Regions from separate parts of the Pinisolibacter sp. genome, predicted to be linked through region 1. Evidence: riboswitches for the same ligand, from Rfam matches in the RefSeq annotation. Region 1 holds a riboswitch; the other holds the start of a gene.
The links. A riboswitch is a leader RNA that binds a small molecule or an ion and turns the genes downstream of it on or off. The one in region 1 is predicted to bind thiamine pyrophosphate.
Positions count from the first base shown of each region.

Region 2: it holds a riboswitch for thiamine pyrophosphate, as region 1 does, so the genes downstream of both, V7Q42_RS09275 (ABC transporter permease) here and thiM (hydroxyethylthiazole kinase) in region 1, are expected to answer to the same signal.

Region 1 is NZ_DAIPZB010000007.1:68,894-73,304, forward strand. Features, by position in the region: gene thiD (bifunctional hydroxymethylpyrimidine kinase/phosphomethylpyrimidine kinase) at 1-328, opposite strand, end outside; gene thiE (thiamine phosphate synthase) at 325-996, opposite strand; gene thiM (hydroxyethylthiazole kinase) at 993-1,778, opposite strand; TPP riboswitch at 1,767-1,869, opposite strand; gene V7Q42_RS04525 (Lrp/AsnC ligand binding domain-containing protein) at 2,033-2,269, shown strand; gene pgi (glucose-6-phosphate isomerase) at 2,363-4,006, shown strand.
Region 2 is NZ_DAIPZB010000017.1:15,691-20,101, reverse strand. Features, by position in the region: gene V7Q42_RS09280 (ABC transporter substrate-binding protein) at 146-1,084, opposite strand; gene V7Q42_RS09275 (ABC transporter permease) at 1,125-1,943, opposite strand; TPP riboswitch at 2,012-2,121, opposite strand; gene panB (3-methyl-2-oxobutanoate hydroxymethyltransferase) at 2,167-2,979, opposite strand; gene V7Q42_RS09265 (hypothetical protein) at 3,032-4,411, opposite strand, start outside.

The DNA of each region.
Region 1 (4,411 bases):
TCGCCACCATGACCGGATCGAGCACCACCTTGTCGACGTTCCAGCGGTCGAGCCCGGCGCGCACGGCGCGGATCACCGGGGCTTGCGACAGCATGCCGATCTTCACCGCGTTCACGGCGATGTCGGAGAAGACGGCGTCGATCTGGGCGGCGATGAAATCGGGGGGCACGTCGTGGACGGCGGTGACGCCGCGGGTGTTCTGGGCGGTCAGTGCGGTGACGACGCTGGCGCCGTAGACGCCGAGGGCGGAGAAGGTCTTCAGGTCCGCCTGGATGCCGGCGCCGCCGCCGGAATCGGAACCGGCGATGGTGAGAGCGATGGCGGTCACCGGCGGGTCTCCTCGTTGCGCGCGCTCAGAGCGGCGTCGACGGCGGCGCGCAGCGCCCGCGCCGCCGCGGCCGGGTCGTCGGCCATGAAGATCTCGGAGATGACGGCGACACCGTCGGCGCCTGCCTGGATCACCGTGGGGGTGTTCTCGACCGTGATGCCGGCGATGGCGCCGACCGGCAGATCGGCGCGGCGCGCCCGCATCGCGGCGACGAGGCCAGCGAGCCCGTCGAGGCCGACCGGCGGATCGGGGTTGTCCTTGGACGTCGTGGCGAAGACGCCGCCGATGCAGACGTAGTCGACGGCGTCGAGCGGCACCGCGGCGGCATGGGCCGCCGACTTCACCGTCTGGCCGATGATGGCGGCGGGACCGAGGAGCCGGCGGGCGTCCTCGGGGTGCATGTCCTCCTGGCCGACGTGGACACCATGGGCGGCGGCGGCGAGCGCCACGTCGACCCGGTCGTTGACGATCAGCGGCACGGTCGAGCCTTCGAGGGCGGCGAGGATCTCGCGGGCGCGGGCCATCATCGTCCAGGTCGGCGCGTCCTTGTCGCGGTACTGGAGGATGGTGGCGCCGCCTTCGACCGCGGCGCGGGCCATGTCGGCGAGGGCGCGTCCACGGGTCCGGGTCGGATCGAGGATGGCATGCAGGCGGATGTCGGCTCTCATCGGATGCGGGCTCGTTCCGTCAGGGTTTCGGCGTCGAGGCCGTAGAGGGCGTCGACGATCTCGACGGCGAAGCTGCCGGGACCGGCGGCGGAGGCGGCGGCGATCTCGCCGGCGACGCCGGTCGCCACCAGCGCCGCGGTGGCGGCGAGGATCGGGTCGGGCTCGACGGCGCGGAAGGCGGTGGCGATGGCGGTGGCGGCGCAGCCCATGGCGGTGACGCGGTCCATCAGCGGGTGGCCGTTGTCGACGCGCACCAGGTGGGTGCCGTCGGTGACGACGTCGACCTCACCGGTCACCACCAGGGTGGAGAGGGTGTGGACGGCGTATTCGCGGATCCGCGTCTCATCCGCCTCGAGGCCGGCGAGACCGGCGAATTCGGCGTGGTTGGCGTGGACGAGGGCGGGTTCGAGCTCGATCAGGCGGCGGGCGAAATCGAGCCGCGGCGGCGAGATCTCGATCTTCACAGGGTCGAGCACCCAGGGCACGCCGGCGTCCTTGGCCACTTCGATGGCGGTGAGCGAGGCGTCGCGACGCACCCGGTCGAGCATGCCGAGATTGATCAGCAACCCGTCGGCGGCGGCGACGAAGGCCGGCACTTCCTCGGGCGAGACGGTCATCGACGGCTCGGCGCCGATCGCCAGCAGCATGTTGGCGGTGAAGGTCTGGGCGACCGGCGAGGTCAGCACGTGGATGCGCGGACGGCGCGTGCGAACGCGGTCGGCGATCTCGGCGATGCGCGCGGCGGTCGGGGCGAGGTCGGGGATGGTCTTCCGGTCACTCATCTCAATCCCTCCGCCGGCACGACCCGGATCAGGTTCGAGGGGTTGGCGTCGCCTCTCAGCCCGGTCACGCCGGGCACCCCCATGAGATGGACGACAGTTGAGACGGCGAAGCCGCCTTGTCAAGGGCGGGGAGGACCTCGAGGGAACGAGGGGGGCGACATCGTCGCCGCGCCGGTCCGGTCTCGCCCCACTTGCCCTTCCGCGCCGCATCTGATCGACTGCCGTCGACGCCGAACCGAGCCGAGACGAATCCGATGAAACCCTTCTTCGTCCTCATCAAGTGCCAGTTGGGCAAATCCTATCAGGTGGCCACGGCGCTGGCCGATGCCGAGATCGCCTCGGAGATCTATTCGATCGCCGGCGACCACGACCTGATCGTCAAGTTCTACGTCGACGACACGACCGACATCGGCCATTTCGTCAATGAGAAGGTGCATCCGATCCCCGGCATCGTCGACACCAAGACGCTGATCACCTTCAAGGCGTTCTGAGGCGCACGCCGGCCCGGCGCCGGCCCGAGGGCGCCTCATCTCCTCCCGTGCGCGCACCGCGTCGGGGGGACGGACACGGGAAAGATCCGAGCCATGACCGCCACGCGCGACACCGCTTTCCAGGCCCTCCGGGCCCATCTCCGCACGGTCGAATCGGTCCACATGACCGATCTCTTCGCCGCCGATCCGGAGCGCTTCGATCGCCTTTCGCTACGGTTCGACGATCTGCTTCTCGACTATTCGAAGAACCGGATCACCGCCGAGACCATCGACCTGCTGGTCGGCTTGGCGAAGGCGGCCGACGTCGAAGGCTGGCGGACGCGGATGTTCGCCGGACAGGCGATCAACGCGACGGAAGGCCGCGCGGTGCTGCACGTGGCGCTGCGCAATCCGGGACGGCGCAAGGCCTACGTCACCGCCGGCTACGACGTCACCGGCGACGTCGAGGACGTGCTGGTCAAGATGGGCGTCTTCGCCGAAAAGGTGCGTTCGGGCGCCATCGTCGGGGCGACGGGCAAGCGCTTCACCGACGTGGTCAACATCGGCATCGGCGGCTCCGACCTCGGTCCGGCGATGGTGACGACGGCGCTGCGCCCCTATCACGACGGACCGCGCGTCCACTTCGTCTCCAACGTCGACGGCGCCCACGTCCACGACACGCTCGCCGTCCTCGACCCCGAGACGACGCTGTTCCTCATCGCTTCGAAGACCTTCACCACGCTCGAGACCATGACCAACGCCGGCTCGGCGCGAGCGTGGGTCGCCGAGGGGCTCGGCGAGGCGGCGGTCGGCGCCCATTTCGCCGCGATCTCCACCGCGATCGCCAAGGTCACCGCCTTCGGCATCGCCGAGGAGCGCACCTTCGGCTTCTGGGACTGGGTCGGCGGGCGCTATTCGGTGTGGTCGGCGATCGGCCTGCCGGTGATGATCGCCATCGGCGAGAAGGGCTTCCGCGACTTCCTCGCCGGCGGGGCGGCGATGGACGACCATTTCCTCACCGCGCCGCTCTCCCGCAACATGCCGGTGATCCTGGCGCTGATCGGGGTGTGGTATCGCAACGTCATGGGCTTCCCGACCCAGGCGGTGCTGCCCTACGACCAGCGGCTCGCCCGCTTCCCCGCCCATCTCCAGCAGCTCGACATGGAGTCGAACGGCAAGCGGGTGCGCAAGAACGGCAAGCCGGTCGGCGGGCCGACCGGGCCGATCGTCTGGGGCGAGCCCGGCACCAACGGCCAGCACGCCTTCTTCCAGCTGATCCACCAGGGCACCGACGTCGTCCCGGCCGACTTTCTGGTCGCCGCCGAGCCGCACGAGGCGCTCTCCGACCATCACGTCAAGCTCGTCGCCAACTGCCTCGCCCAGACCGAGGCGCTGATGGTCGGCAAGAACGAGCGGGCGGTCCGCGCCGAACTGGAGAAGGCGGGCATGGCGCGGGCGGCGATCGATGCGCTGACCCCGCACAAGATCTTCCCCGGCAATCGGCCGACCAACATGCTGATGTATCGGCGGCTCGATCCCTTCACCATGGGCCGCCTCCTCGCCCTCTACGAGCACAAGGTGTTCGTCCAGGGTGTGATCTTCGACGTCAACTCCTTCGACCAGTGGGGCGTCGAACTCGGCAAGCAGCTCGCCGGCGAGCTGTTGCCGATGATCGAGGGCAAGACGCCGGCGGCGGGCCGTGACGGCTCGACCCTCGGGCTCCTCGGCCATTTCCACGCGCTGCGCCGGGGCGGGTGATCGCGTCCGCCGTTCCGCCGCGTCCGTCCGGGGTGGCGGGCGGCACGCGCCGCTGCGTCGACCGTCGTTGCACACCCGTCGACGCCGCGCGCCGGTCTCGAAGAGAACCTCTGCCCATTCACCGGAGGGCGAAACGCCGACCACGTCGCCGCGAACTCGGCCGACAGCCCCGGCGAGCACGATGCGCGAGGGAAGGGATCCTGCGGCCTCACCATGCGTCGAACAGTCGATGGATCCGCTTTCTCTCCGCTTCGCTTCGGCCGGGGACGAGGGTCCGGGGTGCAGGCGACGCAGGACGCGATTTCGAAGCTTCGGACCCGTCGGGACGGAGGATGCGGAGGTCCCCGAGGGCCGGGAGCCGGATCTGCCGATCTCATATTTGCAAATAGATCGCATTTGCAGTTA
Region 2 (4,411 bases), on a different contig from region 1:
GTCTACGAGGGAAGCAGGATTACGAGCCGAGACCCGAGACGGCCCGTCGCCTTCCGCGAGGGGCGCCCCTTCGGGCGCCCCTCTCCGGATCTTCGCCGCGACCGGCCGGCGGCGACGGCGGCGCTCGCGACCCGCAGCGCTGCGCTCAGCGCAGGCTCACCGCGTAGTCGGCGACCGGAGGCACCGTGTCGATGAGACCGCGCTCCTTCAGGAACGCCGCCAGCCGTTCGGTGCGGCCGACGTCGAGCGCGCCGGGACGCTTGGCGAAGCGCGGCAAGGTGTCGAAGAAGGCGCGGCGGTTGAGTTCGTCGTCGAGCTTGGCGTCGGCCTTCTTGAGGATCTCCCAGGCCTCGGCCGGATGATTGCTCATCCACAACGTCGCCGCCTCCACCGCCGCGACGAAGCGGGGCAGCCGCGGGTCGGCGATCTTCGCCTTGGCGGCGACGTAGATCAGCTCGTCGTAGGCCGGCACGCCGTTCTCCTCCGGATAGAAGGTCACCGCCTTCTTGCCGGCGAGTTCGAGCTCGGTCGCCTCGAAATTGCGGAAGCCGCCGACCACGGCGTCGACCTGCCCCGACACCAGCGCCGCGGTGAGGGCGAAGTTGACGTTGATCAGCGTGACGTCGGAGAGCTTCAGCCCTGCGGTCGCCAGCATCGAACCGAGGATGGCGTCCTCGAAACCGCCGACCGAGAAGCCGATCTTCTTGCCCTTCAGATCGGCGAGGCTCTTCACCGGCCCGCCGTCGAGGGCGATCACGGTGTTGAGCGGCGTCTCCACCAGCGTGGCGAAGCGCACGAGCGGCAGCCCCTCCTTCACCGCCAGGTTCAGTTGCGGTTGATAGGAGACGGCGACGTCCGCCTGTCCCGCGGCGACGAGCCGCGGCGGCGCCGACGGATCGGCCGGCGCGATCAGTTCGACGTCGAGACCCTCGGCCTCGAACATCCCCTTGTCGCGCGCCACGACCAGCGGCGCGTGGTCGGGATTGAGGAACCAGTCGAGCAGCACCGTCATCTTGTCGGCGGCGGCGGCCGGGGCCACCGAGAGAAGAAGCGCGAGAGCGGCGGAGGCGAGAAGGCGTTTCATGAGGAGACTGTCCGTTTCGTGGTTCTGTCGGGGAGAGGTGTCAGAGGAGGGAACCGCCGCTCTCGGGCGCCCATGGCGCCCAGCGGCGAGTGAGGAGGTCGACGGCGAGACGCAGCGCCAACGCCATGGCCGCCACCACGACCAGGGCGGCGAACATCACGTCGGTCTGCATGCGCGCGTTGGCATGCATCATCATCAGCCCGAGGCCGCTCGAGGCGCCGACCCATTCGCCGATGATCGCCCCGATCGGGGCGAGCGTCGCCGCCATCCGGAGACCCGAGACGAGGCCGGGCACGGCGCCGGGCAGGCGGATGAAGCGGAAGGTCTGCGCCGTCGTCGCGTGGTGCAGCCGGGCGAGATCGAGGAGCCCCGGATCGGCGCGCGAGACGGCGTCGGAAAGCGCCGAAGCGACGGGGAAGAAGATGACGATTGCCGCCATGACGATCTTCGAGGCGAGGCCGAAGCCGAGCCACAGCACCAGGACCGGGGCGATGGCGAAGACCGGCAGCGCCTGCAACACGACCACCGCCGGCTGCACCAGCCGCGCCGTCCACGGCACCAGCCCGGTGAGAAGCGCCGTGGCGATGCCGAGAAGAACGCCGAGCGCCAGACCCGCCAGGATCTCGCCGCCGGTGACCGCCGCATTGGCCATGATCTCCGGGAAGCGGGCGACGAAGGCGCTCGCCACCCGGTCGGGTCCGGGCAGCAGGAAGGGGGGCGGCGCGGTGACCGCCACCAGCGCCCACCACACGCCGACGATCGCCGCGGCGACGGTGACGAAGGTCGTGACGAAACCGAGGAAGACGCGGCCGGTCGACGCCGCCGGGCCGCGCGGCGGCCGGGTCAGTCGGGGCGACATGGCGATCTCCACGGTCGCGCCGCATCGGGCGCGAGACGACGAGGAGATCCGGTGAGACGTGCGACGGCGGTCATGAGAAGTCCCGTCCCTTCGCCGGCATGACCCGGATCAGGTTCGAAGGGTTCGCCGCGACGTACGGCATCTCAGTTCTCGGACGAGAACACCCCTCGGAACGCGGGAACCATGACGGATCCGCGACGGTTTCGCAAGCCCACGGAAAAGGTCAGCCGACCACGTGCTCGGGGCCGGGGAAGCGACGGGCGCGGACGTCGTCGGCGTAAGCCGTGACCGCCGCTTCGATCGCTTGGCCGACCTCGCCGTAACGGCGGACGAACTTCGGCGTGAACTCGGCGAAGAGGCCGACGAGATCGTCGGTGACCAGCACCTGCCCGTCGCAGGCGACCGACGCGCCGATGCCGATGGTCGGGATCGCGATCGCCTCCGTGATGTCGCGCGCGACCGCCTCGACCGTCCCCTCGATCACCACGCAGAAGGCCCCCGCCGCCTCCACCGCCCGGGCATCCTCGACCAGACGGCGCGCCGCGTCGGCGTCGCGGCCCTGGGTGCGATAGCCGCCCTGGGCGTTGACCGACTGCGGCAACAGGCCGATGTGGGCCATCACCGGCACGCCGCGCTCGGTGAGAAAGCGGATGGTCGGCGCCATCTCCACCCCGCCCTCGAGCTTCACCGCCTGCGCACCGGTCTCGATCATCACCCGCGCGGCGTTACGGAACGCCTGCTCGGGGCTCTCGTGATAGGTGGCGAAGGGCATGTCGACGACGACGACGGCGCGGGCCGAGCCGCGCACCACCGCCGCGCCGTGGGCGATCATCATGTCGAGCGTCACCGGCAGGGTGCTCTGGAAGCCGTAGACCACCATGCCGAGGCTGTCGCCGACCAGGATCAGGTCGCAGTGGCCGTCGAGGATCCCGGCGACGGGCGCGGAATGGGCGGTGAGGCAGACGATCGGCGTGCCGCCCTTGGCGGTGCGGATGTCCCGGATCGTCCGGCGTCGGACCGGTCGAACGGCGCTCATGTCAATGTCCTCTCGCTACGCGGACGCGGACTTCGAAGCGGCGAACGACGCGTCAGTCGTTCTGTCCCCAGGCGGTGAGAACGTCGGTGACGGCCTGATCGCCGGCGCCCGCCTTTTCGAGGGTGAGGATCGCCCTTCGGCTGTTCTCGTAGAGGATCGGCACGTCGATCCAGCCGCGTTCCTTGATCATCTTGAGATTGCGGGTGCGGTCCTGTTCGGGCGCACCCAACGCCACCCAGAAGTAGTTGTCGGCGACCTTGGCGGCGGCGCCGGCGAGCGGATCGCCGCGCGCCTGCTCGGTCAGCTTCATGATCAGGCCCGGCACGTTGGCGACCGCCTTGCCGTCGAAACCCTGCGGCACCGTGAAGCGGAGCTCGATCAGATGACTCGCCGGGAACGAGGTGTCGTTGTTCGGCCGCATCTGCAGCGTCATGGCGAAGCCGCGATCCGGGATCTCGACCTTGGCTTCGAGCTTCACCGCCCCCGCCTTCGGATCGGTGGGATCGGAAACGACGCTCCACACCACCTTGCCCGGCGAAATCTGGGCCTGCCCGCCACCCGCCTTGCCTTCTTCGTAGAGAATGGCCTTCTGGGCGACGAGCGGCACGGCCTGCTGCTTCGGCGGCGCCGGCTTCGGCTCCTCGCCGGCCGCCATCGACGACTGCAACTGCGGCGCCGCGGTCGTCGGCGAAATCGTCTGGGTCGGAACCGGCTTCACCGGATTGGCGGGACGCCCCGCGCCCTCGTCGGAGGCCAGCCGGTCGTTCGCCTTGGGCGCCAACTTCTCGGTGTTCTGGCGCTGGGCCATGTCGACGATCGGCGCCTTGGTCCCGCCGAAGAAGGCCGAGATCGCCTCCCGCTGAGACCACAACGCCACGATGCCGATGCCGACCACCAGAATGGCCGCACCGATGCCGACCACCAGCGGCAGCCGCGAGGTCGGCGCCTCACCGGTCACCGCCTCCTGGCGCCGACGACGCCGCTTCTCCTTCTCCGCCTTGCGCGGCGCGGCCTGCGCCTCACGCCCGAAGGCCGGCGGAGCGGCGGTCGCGGGACCGGCCTCGCCGAGAACGTCCCGGGCCTGCCGGCCGAGTTCGGCCGTCGCGCCACCGAGTTGACCGGCTTCGTCGACGGCGCGCTTGAGAACCCCCGTCGAGGCGGCGCGCGGCGGCACCGGTTCCGCAGGTTCGGCCCGCGGCGGCGTCACCATCGTTCCCGGCGGCACCGCTTCAACCGGCGATGCCGGCGGAGGTGCGACCGGCGGACGGGCGACCGGTTCGGCCGCGGCCGGTCGCTCCGCCGGAGCGGCGGGCGTCGAGGAAGGAGCCGGGGACGGCGGCTGCGGTGCGGCGGCGGGCGGCTGGGGTGCGGCGGCGACCGGCGGCGGCGGAGCCGCGACGTGCGGTTGGCGCAGCAGACCTTTGGCGGCTTC